DNA from 3 places in the Staphylococcus pseudintermedius genome. Region 2 is predicted to be linked to each of the others. Evidence: riboswitches for the same ligand, from Rfam matches in the RefSeq annotation. Region 2 holds a riboswitch; each other region holds the start of a gene.
What was found. A riboswitch is a leader RNA that binds a small molecule or an ion and turns the genes downstream of it on or off. The one in region 2 is predicted to bind thiamine pyrophosphate.
Positions count from the first base shown of each region.

Region 1: another riboswitch for thiamine pyrophosphate. It lies ahead of P3U61_RS10025 (thiamine phosphate synthase); the one in region 2 lies ahead of thiO (glycine oxidase ThiO).
Region 3: another riboswitch for thiamine pyrophosphate. It lies ahead of P3U61_RS08320 (ECF transporter S component); the one in region 2 lies ahead of thiO (glycine oxidase ThiO).

Region 1 covers NZ_CP120150.1:2,116,372-2,122,352, reverse strand. Annotated here, with positions in the region: gene P3U61_RS10045 (DUF47 domain-containing protein) at 1-355, shown strand, start outside; gene P3U61_RS10040 (inorganic phosphate transporter) at 370-1,371, shown strand; gene P3U61_RS10035 (LysM peptidoglycan-binding domain-containing protein) at 1,632-2,459, opposite strand; gene P3U61_RS10030 (Bax inhibitor-1/YccA family protein) at 2,800-3,420, shown strand; TPP riboswitch at 3,439-3,547, shown strand; gene P3U61_RS10025 (thiamine phosphate synthase) at 3,625-4,224, shown strand; gene thiS (sulfur carrier protein ThiS) at 4,225-4,425, shown strand; gene P3U61_RS10015 (thiazole synthase) at 4,429-5,196, shown strand; gene P3U61_RS10010 (ThiF family adenylyltransferase) at 5,196-5,981, shown strand, end outside.
Region 2 covers NZ_CP120150.1:2,506,423-2,512,403, reverse strand. Annotated here, with positions in the region: gene P3U61_RS11905 (DUF1430 domain-containing protein) at 1-700, shown strand, start outside; gene P3U61_RS11900 (YxeA family protein) at 704-1,033, shown strand; gene P3U61_RS11895 (ATP-binding cassette domain-containing protein) at 1,030-1,674, shown strand; gene P3U61_RS11890 (L-cystine transporter) at 1,768-3,159, opposite strand; gene thiO (glycine oxidase ThiO) at 3,234-4,340, opposite strand; TPP riboswitch at 4,431-4,533, opposite strand; gene P3U61_RS11880 (hypothetical protein) at 4,615-5,214, opposite strand; gene P3U61_RS11875 (hypothetical protein) at 5,328-5,981, opposite strand, start outside.
Region 3 covers NZ_CP120150.1:1,753,373-1,759,353, reverse strand. Annotated here, with positions in the region: gene P3U61_RS08330 (energy-coupling factor transporter transmembrane component T family protein) at 1-500, opposite strand, end outside; gene P3U61_RS08325 (ABC transporter ATP-binding protein) at 497-1,900, opposite strand; gene P3U61_RS08320 (ECF transporter S component) at 1,913-2,488, opposite strand; TPP riboswitch at 2,613-2,712, opposite strand; gene graF (glycopeptide resistance-associated protein GraF) at 3,554-3,685, opposite strand; gene auxA (lipoteichoic acid stability factor AuxA) at 4,051-5,382, shown strand; gene P3U61_RS08305 (class I SAM-dependent rRNA methyltransferase) at 5,518-5,981, shown strand, end outside.

The DNA of each region.
Region 1 (5,981 bases), 390 kb from region 2:
TGCGATGGAAGAAACGTCCGCTATGTTTGAAATGTACTCAATAGAATACACAGATGAATACATGTTAGAGTTTGTAGATAATATTCAAAAAGCAATCGGGGAAATGAAATTAGCAATTGGCTTAATGACAGAGAAAAAACTTTCACATATGCGTGTACACTCAATCAATATTAAAGAATACGAAACGAATTGTGATGGTATTTTACGTCAATCCATTAAACATATCTTTAATAGTGAAACAGACCCTGTCACTTTAATTAAGATCAAAGACATTTATGAAAGTTTAGAAAATATTGCTGACCGCTGCCAAGCTGTTGCGAATAATTTTGAAACAATCATAATGAAAAATAGCTAAGGGAGTCCTCATTTATGGAGTTTTTGTTGCTTATTACAGTAGCTATCATTATCTTTTCGTTATTATTTGATTTTATTAATGGCTTTCACGATACAGCGAATGCCGTAGCGACAGCAGTATCGACGCGTGCGTTAACACCAAGGCAAGCCATTTTCTTAGCGGCCATTATGAACTTTATTGGTGCCTTGACATTTACAGGTGTGGCTTCAACGATTACAAAAGAAATTGTGGATCCATTTACTTTAGACAATGGTCTCATCGTTGTATTATCCGCGATATTAGCTGCAATTGTGTGGAATTTAGTCACTTGGTTTTACGGTATACCGAGTTCGTCTTCACATGCGTTAATCGGTGCAATTGCTGGTGCGGCGATTGCTTCTGCGGGGTCAGTTGATGTCTTACACTATCAAGGTTTTACAAAAATCGTGCTTGTTTTAATTTTATCACCTGTGATTGCGTTCGTTGTAGGTTTTGTCATGTATACGCTTGTCAAACGTGTATTTAGAAATGCGAATTTGACACGTACGAATCGTAACTTCCGTATTTTTCAAATTTTCACTGCGTCTTTACAGTCGTTCTCACACGGGACGAATGATGCGCAAAAGTCAATGGGTATCATTACAATGGCGTTAATCGTAGCGAATATGCAAACAAGTGTCGAGCCAGCATTATGGGTAAAAGTAGCCTGTGCTGCTGCAATGGGCTTAGGTACAGCAGTCGGTGGTTGGAAAATCATTAAAACAGTCGGTGGCAATATCATGAAAATCCGTCCTGCAAATGGGGCGTCAGCAGACTTAGCATCAGCGTTAACAATCTTTGTCGCATCATCGTTACATTTCCCATTGTCAACAACACACGTTGTTTCATCTTCAATTCTCGGTGTGGGCTCATCGAATCGAATTAAAGGTGTGCACTGGAATACAGCGAAACGTATGATTGTGACATGGGTGATTACTTTACCTATTTCTGCATTGATTGCCGGTACTTTTTACTTCATTTTAAATTTATTCTTATAACGATAAATATATAAGCAAGGAGCTGAGATGTATGTCTTGGCTTCTTTTTGATGCCAATTATTTTGGGGAATAGTACAAAGTTCTTGTTTGTGACAAAGGTGTCGTCGTGTTGCTCTGGCAAAGAGGGTGCGCTTCTCACAAACGTCGCACAGACTTTGACAAACTATAAAAACACAATGTGCATTTTCGTTAATTGGGGAATAAAAAAAAGATTAACTAATGATGTACGAAAACACCTTAGTTAATCTCTTTTTACAATATTAATGAATATAATTGTATGATGAAGCAATTGATGCTGGGATTGTACGATAATCTTGTTGTCCTGGTGGCGTATTGTAGTTCATTTCTGAAATTAAAATACTACCATCATAGTTCACACGTTCAACAAAAGCAACGTGACCCACAGGACCTTCAAAGTTTTGCATAATTGAACCCGTTGTTGGATTATGGTCTACTGTATAACCATCTGCTGCGGCATTAGCTGCCCAATGATCAGCGTTCCACCAATACGTACTAATAGGTTGACCGATTTGTGCACGACGATCAAATACATGATATGTACATTGACCCCAGTCGTATAAGTTTTGATGGTTAAATGTAGGTGTATTGTATTGACCGCTTGTTGAGATACTACCTGTACCGCCAGCACCACCTGTTTTTGGTGCAGTGTTGCCACCGTTGCCACCAGGGATTTGAAGTTGTTGGTTAGGATGGATTAGGTAGTTCGTTAATCCGTTAGCACGCATTAAATCTTGAACAGACACACCATATTTTGTGGCAATGACATTTAAAGATTCGCCAGCTTGTACAGTGTATGTGCCTCCAGTTTGTTGCGGTACTGTCGCAGAAGATTGTGCACCACTACCGCCCCCGATAGATAAGACTTGGCCAGGGAAGACCATGTTGTTTTGTAATTGATTGGATTGCTTAAGTGCATCAACTGTTGTGCCATATTTTTGCGCGATGGACCAAAGTGAATCACCAGATTGGACTGTGTATTGTGTTGACGCGTCGGCATCTTGATGATTGAGCATAGCGACGGCTGCCGCACCTGAAGTCAACGTACATGCAAATGCGAGTTTTTTCAAAGTATTGCCTCCTTATTTACACGAATGATAAGATGTGTTGAGCAATGAATAACGAAATGTGTAATTTGATTATTAATTCAATCATTATGATAACAAAAATATTATCATATAGGGGAGATGTTACGAATCTGTAATATTGCGGAAAATATAGTTTTACTGTCGTATTGTCCTTGAATGTTGTCACTATCCAATTTATAGAAAATTTGATTTGTAAATCTTTTGAGATAATTAAAGTTTTTGTAATATAAATGTAGTCTTTATCAATGGAATAGTTGTATCATTTCTGCATTTGATTCTGCTGTGACATATCATAAAATAGAAGGAAAGGAGGCAAAATGAGATGGCAACACAAAATCAACGCCGTTCTGCTTACGGCAAAGTATGGTTGTTTTTTATGTATTATTGGCTAATTTTTGGGATTTCAACATATTTTGGACAATTTTTGCCCATAGCATGGCGACAACCACTTTCTATCGGACTACTCGTCTTAATCTTAGCATCAATGGTATTTCAACGTGTGCGCTTTAGTGGCCCGATTATTTCTCACATTTATACCATTGTCGTCGGATTATTATCCTATGCGGCATTTATGTATACATTGCAAGATTTAGGTGCGCGTTTATTTTTCAATATGGTGATTTTAGCCGTATCTGGATTCGTCATTTTTGGTATTCTCGGTTATTTCTGGATTAAAGATGCGTCGAGCTTAGGCAAATATTTATTCGTGACATTAATCGCGCTTATTTTAGCAAGTCTTGTAGGTTGGTGGATTCACAGCCCAGTTTATTATACGATGATTGCAGTTGTCGGGTTATTACTATTTTTACTGTACACACTTTATGACTTCAATCGTATGAAGCGAGGTCAGTTTTCACCACGAGAATTAGGCTTTAATTTATTTATAAACCTTTTCCACATTATTCGTTATGTGTTAGAATTAGCTCGTATCATGAAACGATAAAACAATTGAATATTTCAAATAATCCACTGGAAGTGCCGTTCATAATGGCTGAGATTGAAATGTTGATTTCAAAATTCCTGAACCTGATCCAGTTCGTACTGGCGTAGGAAAGTGGCTGTATTCGTGTCAAATGAGGCTACTTTTCTGTTGTAAATAACGGGGGAGTAGTTTTTTTATTGTGAAGGGAAAGAGAGGGAAAAGGCAATGATGATTGTGATTACACCGTATGTTGTATTAGACGACTGGCATATCAAACGGCTCTGTGTTATTGAAAGTCAGATTGCAGGTGTCATTTTACGGACGCCGATGAATCGACACGCACTCAAGCAATGGCTCATCCAGTTATTGGCGAATGGCTTTCCAAAGTCTAAAGTGATTATCCATACGGATCATACGGATGTGACATTAGCGATGGAACTCAGCATTTCCAATGTGCATTTTAAAGAGGGAGATCACCGTGCTACGTTATTAAAACAAGTACAGCCTCATTATCAAGTGAGCATGTCGACACATTCAGCAGCGATGGTTCGTGACGCAAAAGCGCAGCAATTAGATTTTGTGTTATTCGGACACCTTTTTCCAACCTCTTCAAAACCTGACTTGCCACCGCGCACACAACTTGAAGTGGATGAAGTTTTAGCTATTGATTTTCCGGTAGTGGCATTGGGGGGCATTACAGCTGACACAGTACAACAGATATCGTCTCATTTTACAGGAATCGCGTGTATGAGCAGTGCATTTGGGTATGAACTTCAATCGTTTGAAAAAATGGTTGATTATTGGTCATTAAAGAAGGTGAAATGAATGGAAGTTTTTGTAAATGGAGAGCAGCAACAATTTGAAGAAGGCACAACGGTACAAGACATTTTAGACCATTTCGGTATCGAAGCGAAACGGATGGCAGTCGAACGTAATGCAGCAGTCGTGAAACGTTCTGCATGGGCCACAACTGAAGTACAGCAAGATGATCGATTAGAATTGTTAGAATTTGTGGGAGGCGGTTAACATATGTTTAAAATTGGAGATTTAACATTTCATTCAAGATTATTTTTAGGGACAGGAAAATTTGAAAGTGAAGCGATCCAGTCTAAGGCCATTGAAGCATCCGAAACAGAAGTGCTGACATTTGCGGTCAGACGTATGAGTTTATATGACCGAAGCTTACCGAACCCATTGGCGAATGTCGATTTATCTAAGTTTACAACATTTCCTAATACAGCAGGTGCGAAAACGGCAGAAGAAGCGGTGCGTATTGCCGAATTAGCGCGTGAAGCTGGCGTGTGTGACATGATTAAGGTCGAAGTAATTGGCGATGATGATACGTTATTACCTGACCCACTCGAAACGTACAAAGCTTGTGAAATTTTATTAGAAAAAGGCTACATTGTTTGTCCATATATTTCAGATGATGTCGTGTTAGCCAAGCGACTCGAAAGTTTAGGTGTTCATGCGGTAATGCCACTTGCTTCTCCAATCGGTACAGGTCGTGGTATTACAAATCCACTGAACCTCCGTTATATTATTGAAAAGTGCGAGGTACCCGTTATTGTAGATGCAGGTATTGGTTCAGCCAAAGACTGTGCCGAAGCGATGGAACTTGGTGCAGATGCGATTTTGCTCAATTCAGCTGTATCTCGTGCGCAAGATCCAGTGAAAATGGCTGAAGCGATGAAAAAAGGAATCGAAGCGGGTCGTTTGAGCTACGAAGCAGGCCGTATCCCAATTCGTTATAATGCTGTGCAATCTAGTCCATCTGAGGGGTTAGGCTTTTTATAATGACACGCTATCATAGACAAATTCGCTTCCAGCATTTTGGAGAACAGAGCCAACGTCGATTGCAACAATTACACGTCTTTGTCATCGGTGTCGGCGCTTTAGGCAGTGGCATCGCTGAACAATTGGTAAGAAGTGGTGTCGGTAAATTGACCATCGTCGATAAAGATGTGGTACATTTATCTAACTTACACCGTCAAAGTGGCTATGTTGAAGCGGATGCTGAAGCGATGAAGCCGAAAGTATTTGCGCTAAAAGAACGACTCGCGATGATGAATCATGAAGTCACAATAGAACCGTTATACGAAGAAGTGACAGCACGAAATATTGAAGGCATTCTTGAGGAACTGCAACCGGATATGGTACTTGATGGCTTGGATCGTTTTGAAACACGTTATTTAGTGAATGAAGCAACACGGAAATTGGATATTCCTTATATTTATGGTGCAGTCGTGGGAAGTCAGTTGAGTGTCTTTCCTATCAGTCATGACGGGCCTTGTTTACATTGTGTGATGCCGGATGTGCCCGAGACGATGGAAAGTTGTGACCTTAACGGCGTCTTGCCACCCGCTGTTCATTTGGCGAGTAGTTTTGTCGTGGCAGAAGTCTTCTATTACTTGATGCATGGTGATTTTTCTTACCAAATGACGACGAGTGATATTCATCAAGGAAAAGTGAAAAAAATTTCGATTCAAAGTCTTAAAGAAGCAGACTGTTCCGTATGTGCCCAGCATCAGTTCACGCGTCTGCAAAATAAACAGCTTAAGTCTACGCAATTGTTATGTGGC
Region 2 (5,981 bases):
TCCTCAAGCTAAAAATGAAACCTCAGCTATACGTGCAGATTTTCAGGATTGGGTGAACTATCAACTTCCAAATCCAGAATCAAAGACAAAGGTGCAAGTGACGCAGTTGAAAAAGCCTTACGACATTTACGCCTTTGATGTACATACGGGATTGTCGACAACCTATATGAAGTCGCCTGCGATTTTAATGTTAAATGCCAAAGACTTAACGGATGATTTTTATTATGCCACATTATCACAAGGTGAATTGATTTTTAAAAATTATGAAAATATTGTCCGTAATATCGACCGCTTTAATTTGAAGGATGACGTGCAAGGCGTAACCAATTATAAAGACAGCGTTATGAAAAAGTATCGAGAAGCACAAACGAAATGGATGGTGTATAGCTTTTCTAGTGCAATCGCCATGGCAGTTTTGTGTATCGTGACGCTATTAGATGTATTGCATTACTTTGAGCAGCATCGTCAATGGTTACTTATGCGAAAAATGTTTGGCTTCAGACGTTGGCAAAACTATCGCAACTACATCATATTAAATGGTTTATTTACTGCTCTTATTGGCGCGTTCTTATTTGAAAAGACACAAAATGGCAATGTGCTATGGATATTTGGTGTGATTTTGCTGTTTCAAATCGTTATTCAATGGGCTTACATCCATTATTTAGAAAAACAATTCAATGCATTGATTAGGGAGGCTTAAATATTGAAGAAAAATATGCTGATTTCGATTGCAGTTATCGTAATCGCGTGTGTTCTATTTTTATCTTTTGTACGTCTGACGTATGTTGATTACTTTAATCCATTTTTAAAGAAGGAGACGTCTTATGCGGTGGTACCATTGGGAACACAAACGTATGTGGATATTCAAGCGTATGACGAATCGGGGGAACCACTCAAATATCGTTTGAATTTCGGTGGATATGATGCCCGGTCTGATCATGTAAAAGTGATTCACAAAGGTAAATACGTCTTTCAAATAGAGTATATTCATGACCTTTCAAAATGGCCTAAAGAGGTGAAGAAGAAGGAATGATTGAATTAAAAAATGTAACGATTCAAAAAGGGAAACGCACGATTTTTGACAATGTGAATTTGACATTTGAACCGGGGAAGTCTTATGCGTTGATTGGTCATAGTGGATCAGGGAACTCCACTTTACTGAACGCGATTGCAGGATTTGAAACGTTAAAAAAAGGTGAAGTGCGATTCGATCATCGTCCATTAAAGAATGATTATCGCTTTTATCGAGATGTACTCGGCTATGTTTTTCAAAACTATGGGCTCGTTGAATCTATGACGATTCATCAAAATCTCGATATGGCACTCGCTTTCAAGAAAGTATCCAAATCAGAACGCCAACAATTGAAAACGCAATGTTTACAAAAGGTTGGGATTGATATGAATCATAAGCGTAAAGTCGCGACATTAAGTGGAGGCGAACAGCAGCGTGTCGCCCTTGCCCGTTTGATATTGAAACAACCAAGACTCATTTTAGCGGATGAGCCCACGGGTTCTTTAGATGAAGGAAATGGGCAAAAAGTGATGGAACTGTTATTTGATATGGTCGACGATACGCGCACACTCATTATCGCGACGCATGATTTAACGCTCGCGCAACAATGTGACGAAATCATTCAAGTCGATTTACTTAAAAAAGAGGCGCAAAACGTATAAAGACATCCATCAAATAATAAGAAAACGGCAAACCTCATGGAAGGATACCCCCTTTAATGACGTTTGCCGTTTTTTGTATTGACATACAATCGCTTAATGTTGTGCTGTTAATTCGTCCATATGATTGGAATTGAAAACATCTTCATCGAGTTGTTTTGTCAGTTTAGCAGTGCCTGTACCCGCTAAGATAGAGTCATTCACGTTAAGTGCTGTACGACCCATATCAATCAATGGTTCGACTGAAATGAGGACACCCGCAAGACCGACCGGCAAGTTCAATGCAGATAAAACCAGGATTGAAGCGAATGTTGCACCGCCCCCTACACCTGCTACACCGAATGAACTTAACACGACAACGATGATGACTGTCACGATAAATTGTAGATTCACTTCAACACCCGCGACAGGTGCGACCATAATCGCGAGCATGGCAGGGTAGATTCCCGCACAGCCATTTTGTCCGATAGATAGTCCAAATGAGCCCGAGAAGTTTGCGATAGCTTGAGGCACACCTAGACGATTCGTTTGCGCTTGTACGTTGAGTGGCAATGTACCGGCACTTGAGCGTGAAGTGAATGCGAATAAAATCACTTCGGCTGTTTTCTTCACATACTGTACTGGATTGACACCAATAACGGCCAAAATGATTAAGTGAATGATGTACATTGTAATGAGTGCTGCATAGGACGCAATCACGAACTTACCGAGAGTCCATATCGCAGCAAAATCACTCGTCGCAATCGTGTTAATCATAATCGCTAAAATCCCATAAGGCGTTAGGCGTAAAACAAATGTTACGATAGCCATGACAAGTGCGTAAATGGCATCAATACCGCGTTTTAAAGTTTGACCATTTTCAGGTTGTTTATGTGCGACACGTAAAAATGCAAAGCCTACAAATGCGGCAAAGATCACGACTGCAATAGTAGAAGTTGCACGTGCACCAGTGAAATCTAAAAATGGATTTGACGGTAACAATTCTAAAATTTGTGTTGGTAATGTTGTCGCAGTCAGCCCTTTTGCTTTATCAGCAATTTCGGCGCTACGAGCGTTTTCTGCCTGCCCTAAGTCAATACTTGAAGCATCTAAATTGAATGCGAGTGCATAGATAATACCGATCATCGCTGCAATTGTTACGGTACCAATCAAAAACATGAAGATGAAGCTGCCGACTTTAGCAAACTTTTCTCCAATTTCAATTTTCGTAAATGCCGCGACGATAGAAACAAAAATAAGTGGAATGACAATCATTTGTAGCAATGCAATATACCCATTCCCAATTAAGCCGACCCAATCCGTTGTTTGAGATGTGACTGTGCCTTCAACACCATAAACAAGGTGGAGTAGGAGGCCTAATACGATACCTAAACCAAGTGCAAAGAACACGCGTTTAGGGAATTTGACATGTTTTTTCGCCATCACCCACAGGCTTAATAAGGCGAGAAGAAAAATAATTAAATTAATAATCACTAAAAAAATAGACATAAATACGCTTCCTTTTTAATTCCGACTTCTATAATAGGATAATAGTAAGGAAACATAAAATCAAGATATATTTTTTATATTTGTTTTATTTTAGGTCTAAATGGAGCAAGCTGATGTCGGGCTTCGCTATCTTCATCAACGAGTTGCGCCATCAGTTGACCAGCAATGGGTGACAGTAAAATTCCGTTACGATAATGCCCTGTCGTCACGAAAAGTTGAGGTGCAATTTCGCCCATAATAGGGATTTCATCTTCCGTAATAGGGCGAATCCCTGTCCAAGTTTTAATGACATGGTGTGATCGTAATGCAGGAATCATGTTCACACTTTCGTGATCAAGCCAAGCAAGGTTGTCGTCATTGTTTTCAGTGTCCCAACAATCATAATCGGATGTTGCACCAATTAAGAAGCGATTCGGCAATTTTGGGACGATGTAACAACCGTTCATATTAAAAATCGTTTCTTTTAAACCGGCGTAATCAGACGCAATCAATTTAACGTCACCTTTAACAGGATGTGTCGGTAATTCGAAACCTAACTGTTGAAGTAATGCGCCACTCCATGCACCAGCTGCAATAATGAGTTCGTCAGCCTCAAATGTGCCTTTTGACGTCTCAACACGGTAACAGTAATGGAGGCGCTGTAATGAGTAAACCTCCGTATGCGTCATTAATTCGATATGGGAACGTTGCATGGCCGAAGCAATAAGCGCCTGTGTATAAAGGTTTGCATTAATTTGGCCGTCGTCTTGAATTTTGAACGCGGCACTTTGTGATGGATCGAGATGGGGAAACCGTTGCGTTAATTGTTCCGTCGACAGTTGAGTGACAGTGTGATCGTGATGGTGTAAAAATTCATACTGTTGATGGACGGCTTGGACATCTTGAGGTTGAGAAGCGACTTTGATGAGTCCGTGCTGTTGATATTCGATATGAACCCCCGTTTCGCGCTCCAAGGCTTGGGCTAATTCAGGCATCATCGCACGACTTTTCATTGCAAGTCGATAAAGTGGGGTATCTTCAAAAAATTCATTTTGTGCACCTAACATACCACCCGCAGCATAAGACGCGTTCATTCGTGGGGTGGAGCGATCAATGATACGGATATGACGATGTTTGGAATTGAGTTGGCGTGCAATAGATAATCCCATAACACCTGCACCAATAATCAGCGTTTGTTTCATAAAAAAAGACCTCCTGCATAAAAGGATGCAAGAGGAAAGCATATATGATTAGAATAATGTGACTACTCGCCATTTATCTTGAGACGATTTCGTCATCATATTGCGCTTCCCTTCGTTGGTTCTAACCACGTCAGGTTCAAAGAGTTAAGATACCATCTTTCTCAGCTCACCTCGAGCACCCCTAGCTTATGTTTTTTTTATTAATGATTCATTAGTATTACTCAAACGGACGTTAAATCCAAATTTTACATTTTTAGCTTGTTATCAATGTTGCTTAACCACCAAATAAACGTTGGAAGAAACCTTTTTTCTCGTTGCGGTGAATCGTTTCCGCAAGCTCTTGATGTTCTTTCGTTTGGGTTTCAATGGTTTCTTGCGTTTTTGACAGTTGCTCTGTTTGTTGTTGTTGTGCAGTAGTTAAAGCTTCAAGAGACTTGTTGCTCGTCTCCAACTGTGTATGTAACTGTTGATGTAATGCTTTAAGCTCTTCTTGTTGTTGATGCACTTGTGAGACCATTTGACCTAACATTTGACGTTCTTCACGCATTTGATTAATTTCGTGGCGCAACTCTTGAATCAATTGTGGCACTTGTTGGTCAGCAGGTAGTTGTTGATCGTTTTCCTTAACGATGACCTGTAAAAAGTCTTTTTCTTTTTCGAGCGCTTCGAAAGCAAGATCGTAACTATTCGTTTGTGCGACACGTTCAGCAATTTCTTGGAAGAGTTCGATATCTTCTTCTTTAAAGTCTGTCGCTTCACGTCCACGATATTCAGTCTTGTTTAAATGATAGCCGCGTTCTTCAAGATGTTGGACAATTTTACGGACTTGTTTTTCACTAAGCTCAGATCGTTGAGCAAATTCTTTTGTTAGCATATGCCATTAGGTCCTTTCTCTCATGTTTTTAGACTGTCGGTAGTGTGCGTTCAGTGAACCGTCAGTCTTACCTCTCTATCATTGTAACGGCTTTAACGGTTGATTTCAAGGGCCTAGGCATAAGGTTCTTTACGCAAATCCATTTTAACGAGTAAGGGATAAATCACATGTCTTGGAATACGGTTCGCAAAAACATATTTAATGATATAGGCAGATTTAATACTCGTGCCGTAAATATCTTTCGTTAGAGGAATATTCGCTTTAATATACAACTCCATCGGTACCGGCTTTCCATTGCGATTTAGTGAAGGTTGTAAATAAGTAATATCACTTTGTTTTTCATAACCGTGTTGCACTAAAAAGCGACGACGGAATGCAATTTTATCAGCTGTCTCAGTATCCACGTCGGGTGATTCAAATGTCGACTCAAACATGAAGAAATTCACATCTCGGCCGTGGAGTTGATTAGAAATTTGATTCACATCTTTTTCTATTTGTTCAAGTGTCGCTTTAAGGTACTGTTCACAATTGTCACCGTGCTCACTCACGAGATAGACTAAAAAGCCTACATTTGTTGTCGCTTCATAATGCGCTGTCGCAAAACTGACAACTTCATCGTTTTCGATACCTACGAGAAATACGAAATCGTATTGTGTTTTTTCAGTTTTTAAGGATTGTTCAAATACAGACTCGTCTTCTGTTACGAGGGGGTCTAGTTTATCCATGTAAAACGCTAATGCCGGGACATACCATGGATCTTGGGTTGA
Region 3 (5,981 bases), 750 kb from region 2:
AGTTGAAAAAGTGACTCTAACATGATGGGAATCATACGAAATGCCGCCATAAAAGCATAGGCAATTTTCGGTTTTACTTTTAAATGTTGCATCAAGCTGTAAAAAATCATAATGACTTGTGATGTAAAGGCAATAGACAACCCAAAATAACTCACAGTCATCGTCCGGAATGAAAGATGCAATCCACGCACAAGACTTTCCGTCGTGATGTTGACGAAGCCGAATTTCAATAATTCATGTTGCCCATCGCCGTAAAAGATCATAAATAACGAAGAGGTGAGGGCGAAAAAGGTTGCGAGTATTGTGAACGTCAAGACGACTTTCCATTTTGTCCCTGCAACGAGTAACATAAAAATGAGCATCAATGTCGCAAGATAAATCATGACGTCAAAATGATGAACGAAAATAATGAAGAAGAAAAGTGCGACGCCTAAAAACAATTTGGTGACGATATTCACATCATCCATGAACGTGTGACGTGTTTTCCAAGATTCAATCATGTGCGCACCTCCTCGACTTCATAAAGTTTGCCTTCTTTGACTTCTATCCGACGAGTAGGGTAACGTTCGATAATATGTGCGTCGTGCGTGACCATTAAAATCGTCTGACCTTGCGCAATACGACTTTGGAACAATTCAATTAATTTAAACGTATTGTGACTGTCTAAGCCGAATGTCGGTTCATCTAATAAAATAATATCTGCATTGGTACTTAGTGCGGTAGCGACACTCAGTCGACGTTTTTGCCCCATAGATAATTCAAATGGGTGTTGACTCGACACATGCTCCAAATCAAGTAGTGCTAACATTTCTGCAGTTTTTGCTTTCGCGTGTTCAGGATCCATATGGTGATAGTTGACCCATATTTCATCAAACACACTATTTTGTATAAATTGCAGTTCAGGATTTTGATACACTAAAAACATATGTTGCGCGGCATCTTTAATTCTAGTTAATTTCTGCCCGCCATAATGCATGTTCCCCTTATAACGTATCAATTGCATCATCGACTCTAATAGCGATGTCTTACCTGATCCATTTTTCCCAGTGAGTGTTATCCATTCTCTCGGTTCAATATGTAATGCGTCTACTTCATATAATGTACGACGGCCCCTTTGTATCGCGCCTTGTTCGAATGAAAAATAAAAATTTTGAGCAGTAGATTGAACGGGATGTTGAGGCATAGGTGCATGTGACCACGCTTTTGGATGCCACACACCATATTCACTTAATAAAGATTCGTAATGCGCCATAATATATTCAGGCGTGCCTTGTTGGATAATATGGCCGTGATGATTCATCAGTATGACACGATCGACATGTTGCCAAATATGTTCTACCTTGTGTTCGACAATGAGTACGGTCTTGTCCTCCCACAAATCCTTTAAAAGATTCCATAAATTTTCGGTCGCTTCTACATCTAACATCGCAGTCGGTTCGTCAAGAAACAATGTATCTGCCCCTTGAAGTAACGTTCCCGCAATCGCTAATTTTTGTTTCATACCGCCGCTTAATTGATGAATACGTTGCTTTGGATTTACATCAAGACCGACATGATTTAATGCTTCATGGATACGGCTGTCCATGTCGTGACGTGGAATTTGTTGGTTTTCTAAAATAAAGGCTAACTCTTCGTTCACTTGTGGCATACAAAACTGCGAATCCGGGTCTTGGAAAATGACACCTGAATTTTCAGCAATTTCTAATGCATCATATTTCATTGGTAAATCAATTAAGTTCGGCACAATGCCACTTAATACATTGAGTAACGTACTTTTACCCGAACCAGATGGCCCAAGTAAAAGTACTTTTTCTTTATCTTTGATTTCTACGTCAATCCCGTCAAAAATTTTATAATCTGCGCTCGGGTATTTTAAACGTAAATTTTTAACTTTTAACACGATAAGTCACCCTTATAATGCATCGTAATCGTCTTTTGAAGCAGGACGAAACAGTTTCGTTACGCCAGTCTGATCCAATGCCTTAACGAGTAAGTATGGGAACACACCGGCTAATATAGCACCACTGATAATACGAAAAGCAATCAGTAGAATTAAGTTCCAAGTCGCAACTTCATTTAAGTAACCATAGTACCAGTCGATAGGTAAACTAATGATTGCGGCTGCCATACCTGCAAGGATAGCGACCATAAAAGCACGTGATTTGTAGCGGAAAATCGCAAAAATAATCTCACATGCCAAACCTTGAAGTAAAGCGTAAATAATTGTTGGGATATCAAAACGTCCCATCATAATTGTTTCGCCAGCACCTGCAGCAAATTCAGCTAATAATGCAATCCCCATTTTAGGAATAATGAGATATGCAACGACTGCAGCACTAAACCACATACCATACATTAATTGATCAAGATGTAAACCTAATGGCTGTAAAGTATTTGTGACAGCCCACCATAAATTATAAATCACTGCAAAGATCACGGATACGAGTACAGTGACGAGGATGTCTGACAACGTTAAGCCTTTTTTCATATGTAAATTCCTCCCAAAAATAAAAAATACGCATATCTTAAACTGAAGATAGGCGCATCATGTGCTCATTGATATATGGATACGTTATTGGTATGACAGACATAAGTCCACCGCACAATATACATATCATAACAAAACACTTTCCTACGCTAGTATCATCTAGTTCAGGTTCAAAGGGTTTGAGGTGACACCTCATCTCAGCTTTCACACCCCTAGTGTGCGTATTTAATTGATAATGTCAATGTACACCTAGAATATTGAAAAGTCAAGGTTTCAAACGGCTGATGATTCAAATTTGAAAAACCCTAAACCATTAAAAATGTATATATTGAAAAAATGAATACGAAAGATCTCACTGTGAGTTCATATGCATAAAGTAGGATACGACAGTGACCCCAATGAATTTTGATAAATGCAACATCAGTGTGCATCAATAAATGACAGTATTTGAAGAAAAACACTAGACGTAGTTTTCAAAATCTTTCACTGTCTATGTCAGAGTTGAGCTACTTAAACAATTGCCAGCATCTGCAGCCTAAAGTAATAAAGATGATATGCATATTCAAAGTTAGAATTTGTTTTTGATGACGAGGCGAGCGATTTGAGGAGAGGTGAATTTAATTTTTTCATTAAAAGCATTTCACTATCATAGTTAATGAGACTCGTTGAAGGTTGACGGGACGGCTCGAGACTCCCGAGGGATGCGTGTATATGACTCATAGTTACTTCTTTACTCTAATAGTGGTTACTGTTTAGCGACGTAGCTGCCTAAGTCTCAATGTTTGCATTTTTGAGAAGGCCACTCAGTCTTGTGGGGGCAGGAAAACGAAATCTTTGTTACACATGAGATTTCTGTAATGCTCCCAAAATCCAATTTGGTTTCTCTCAAGTTTACACTTAAATCAAGCCAAACTTAGTTGAGTCAAGACCTTGGGAAAGCAAGAGCTAGTTTGTCAATCTGTAAGAAACGATGAAATTAAACAAATGAAAAAGAAATAATTTAAAACGAAAAAAGGAACAGGCCATAATCATCCTGTTCCTCACACATTAAACATAAATTAAAGTTTACTCAAATGTTTTTTGAATATCATCTTTCGTTTTCTCTGCACCATCTTTCGCATCTTCAGTCTTATCTTTCAATTCTTTCTCTTTATCCTTCGCTTGTTCTGCAGCTTTTTTAATATCTTTTTCACCCATTTCCAACGCCTACCTTTCAAATTGTTTGTATCATCAATATAACCTTTATGTGCACAACCTAAACATCATCGCCTTATTAAATGTATACAGAAATGAGGATTGGACATCACGTGCGCCTAGCTATAGAGACATATTAAATATTTTATCTCCTATTCTCGTATAAAAATAAATGAACTTTGATATACTTAACGCATCATTTTAAGGTAAAAACAACACATAGATAATTAAGATATTTGAAACTGAAAATAAATCCGTTTTATTATAGTATTATGGATTAAATTTAATAGGTCATTCTGAAGACTGATATTTTTGAAATATAAAGACAGGTGACAAGAGTTCGTATATAATAGCTTTGAGGTGAGAGGATGTCTTTGTTAAACAAATACACCGAAGTGATTTATAGCTATATTATCGGTGGACTTTCAATTTTATTAAGCATCATTATTTTTATTAATATTCCACTCATTCAACAGTTTAAGTCAGGCAAACAACCGAGCACAAACATCGACAATTTGTGGGATTTTATTATGGCATTCTTTAATGAAATCATTCGAGTCATGAGTCGATATATTGGTGACATTCCACTTGCGAGCGGCATTGTTATTTTATTGTTTGGAATTTTAATGATTTTAATTGGTCGGACATTAACGAATACAACACGATTTGATTATGACATTTCAATATTATTTTTACTCGTCGGCATTATTTTCTTCGTATTAACATTAATTTTCATGTCTCAAGTTTATGGTTGGATTGCGTTTATTTTTATTATTCCATTTCTTGTACATATTGGTTATATCACATACAAAGACGAACTAAATCCATTGCACCGTAAAGAACATTATTTATGGATTATATTCAGTTATGGGCTTTGTTACATCCTTACACAAATAGCGCTCTATGCCCGTATTGAAGCGAAAGATGTTGCATCGATTGACGTTCTGAGTATTAATACATTTTTCGTAGTTTTATGGTTGATAGGACAAATGGCAGTATGGAATTTTCTCTTTTTACGTCGTGCATTACCAGTGTCTGAAGAAGAAATCACTGGTGAAGCGAATGCGTATTCAAGAAGTAAAAAGTATCAATTTACGAATACTTCTAAAAACCATTTCAAAGACTTTCAAGATCGTACGGCTGAATTCACACATGGTATTTCACGTCGCACACGCCGTAGTATTGATTTAGAGAAGTTACGTCAAAAGCGAGAAACACTAGGAAAAAAATGGTTTTCATGGGCTAAACTAGAAGAAGATGACATTCCGACGTTTCTTAAAATAAGACCTAAATGGTTGAACCGCAATTATGTCATGATTGCTTGTGGCGTGATTCTGTTATTCTTTATATTACTAGAGTTCAATAACCGTAATGCGCTATTTATGTCAGGGGACTGGCAGTTATCTCAAACGCAATACGTTTATGAATGGGTGAGCTTGCTGTTATTACTCATCGTGGCGATTGTTTTTATTTTTACAACTGTAGTGAGAATGTTAAGAGGTAAGTATTATTATTTACAACTTTTCATGATCAGTATTTTATTCTTCAAATTGTTAACGGAATACATTGTCATTTTGTTCCACGGACTATTATTATCTATTTTCATTACACCGATTCTTGTATTAATGTTAGTACCAGCAATTGTCGCGTTCGTCTTACAATTGAGACAACCCGTGGATACACAAGTTAAAAAACATTAATAATGCTTGACTTGATGAGGGCTAGGGAGACCATTTCCTAGTCCTTTTTATAATGGCGTGTTTGGGTGAAAGATATCATTGTGAAATCATCCGTGTTAAAATCAGAATAATGATAAGAAAAGAAAGGCTGATAAAATGAAGACAGCTATTTTAAATAAAGGTAAGGAAGAAAAATATTTCAATCAGTACCCACTTGTGGAGGAAGAGGATTTATTTCAGCATGATCAATTAGAAGAAGGGGATGTCTTTCATCTCTTGACTTCAACAAACGTCTATATCGCGACTTGTTATGTAGGGCATCAGCATAAAGGATTAGGTTGGATATTAACGTATCAAGAAGATGAAGTGATTGATCAAGCATTTTTTGAGCAACTGTTCGAACAAGCGCTCGAAGTCCGTCAGTATTACTATCAAATTGAAGGCACCAATGCATTTCGTCTATTTAATGGTGAAGGCGATGGCGTGGGTGGTCTCACGATTGACAACTATGATGGCCACTTATTAATTCAATGGTACTCAGAAGGGATTTATCATTTTCGTCCACAAATTGTGAGCGCGATTAAAAAGATTTATAATTATACGTCTATATATGAAAAAAC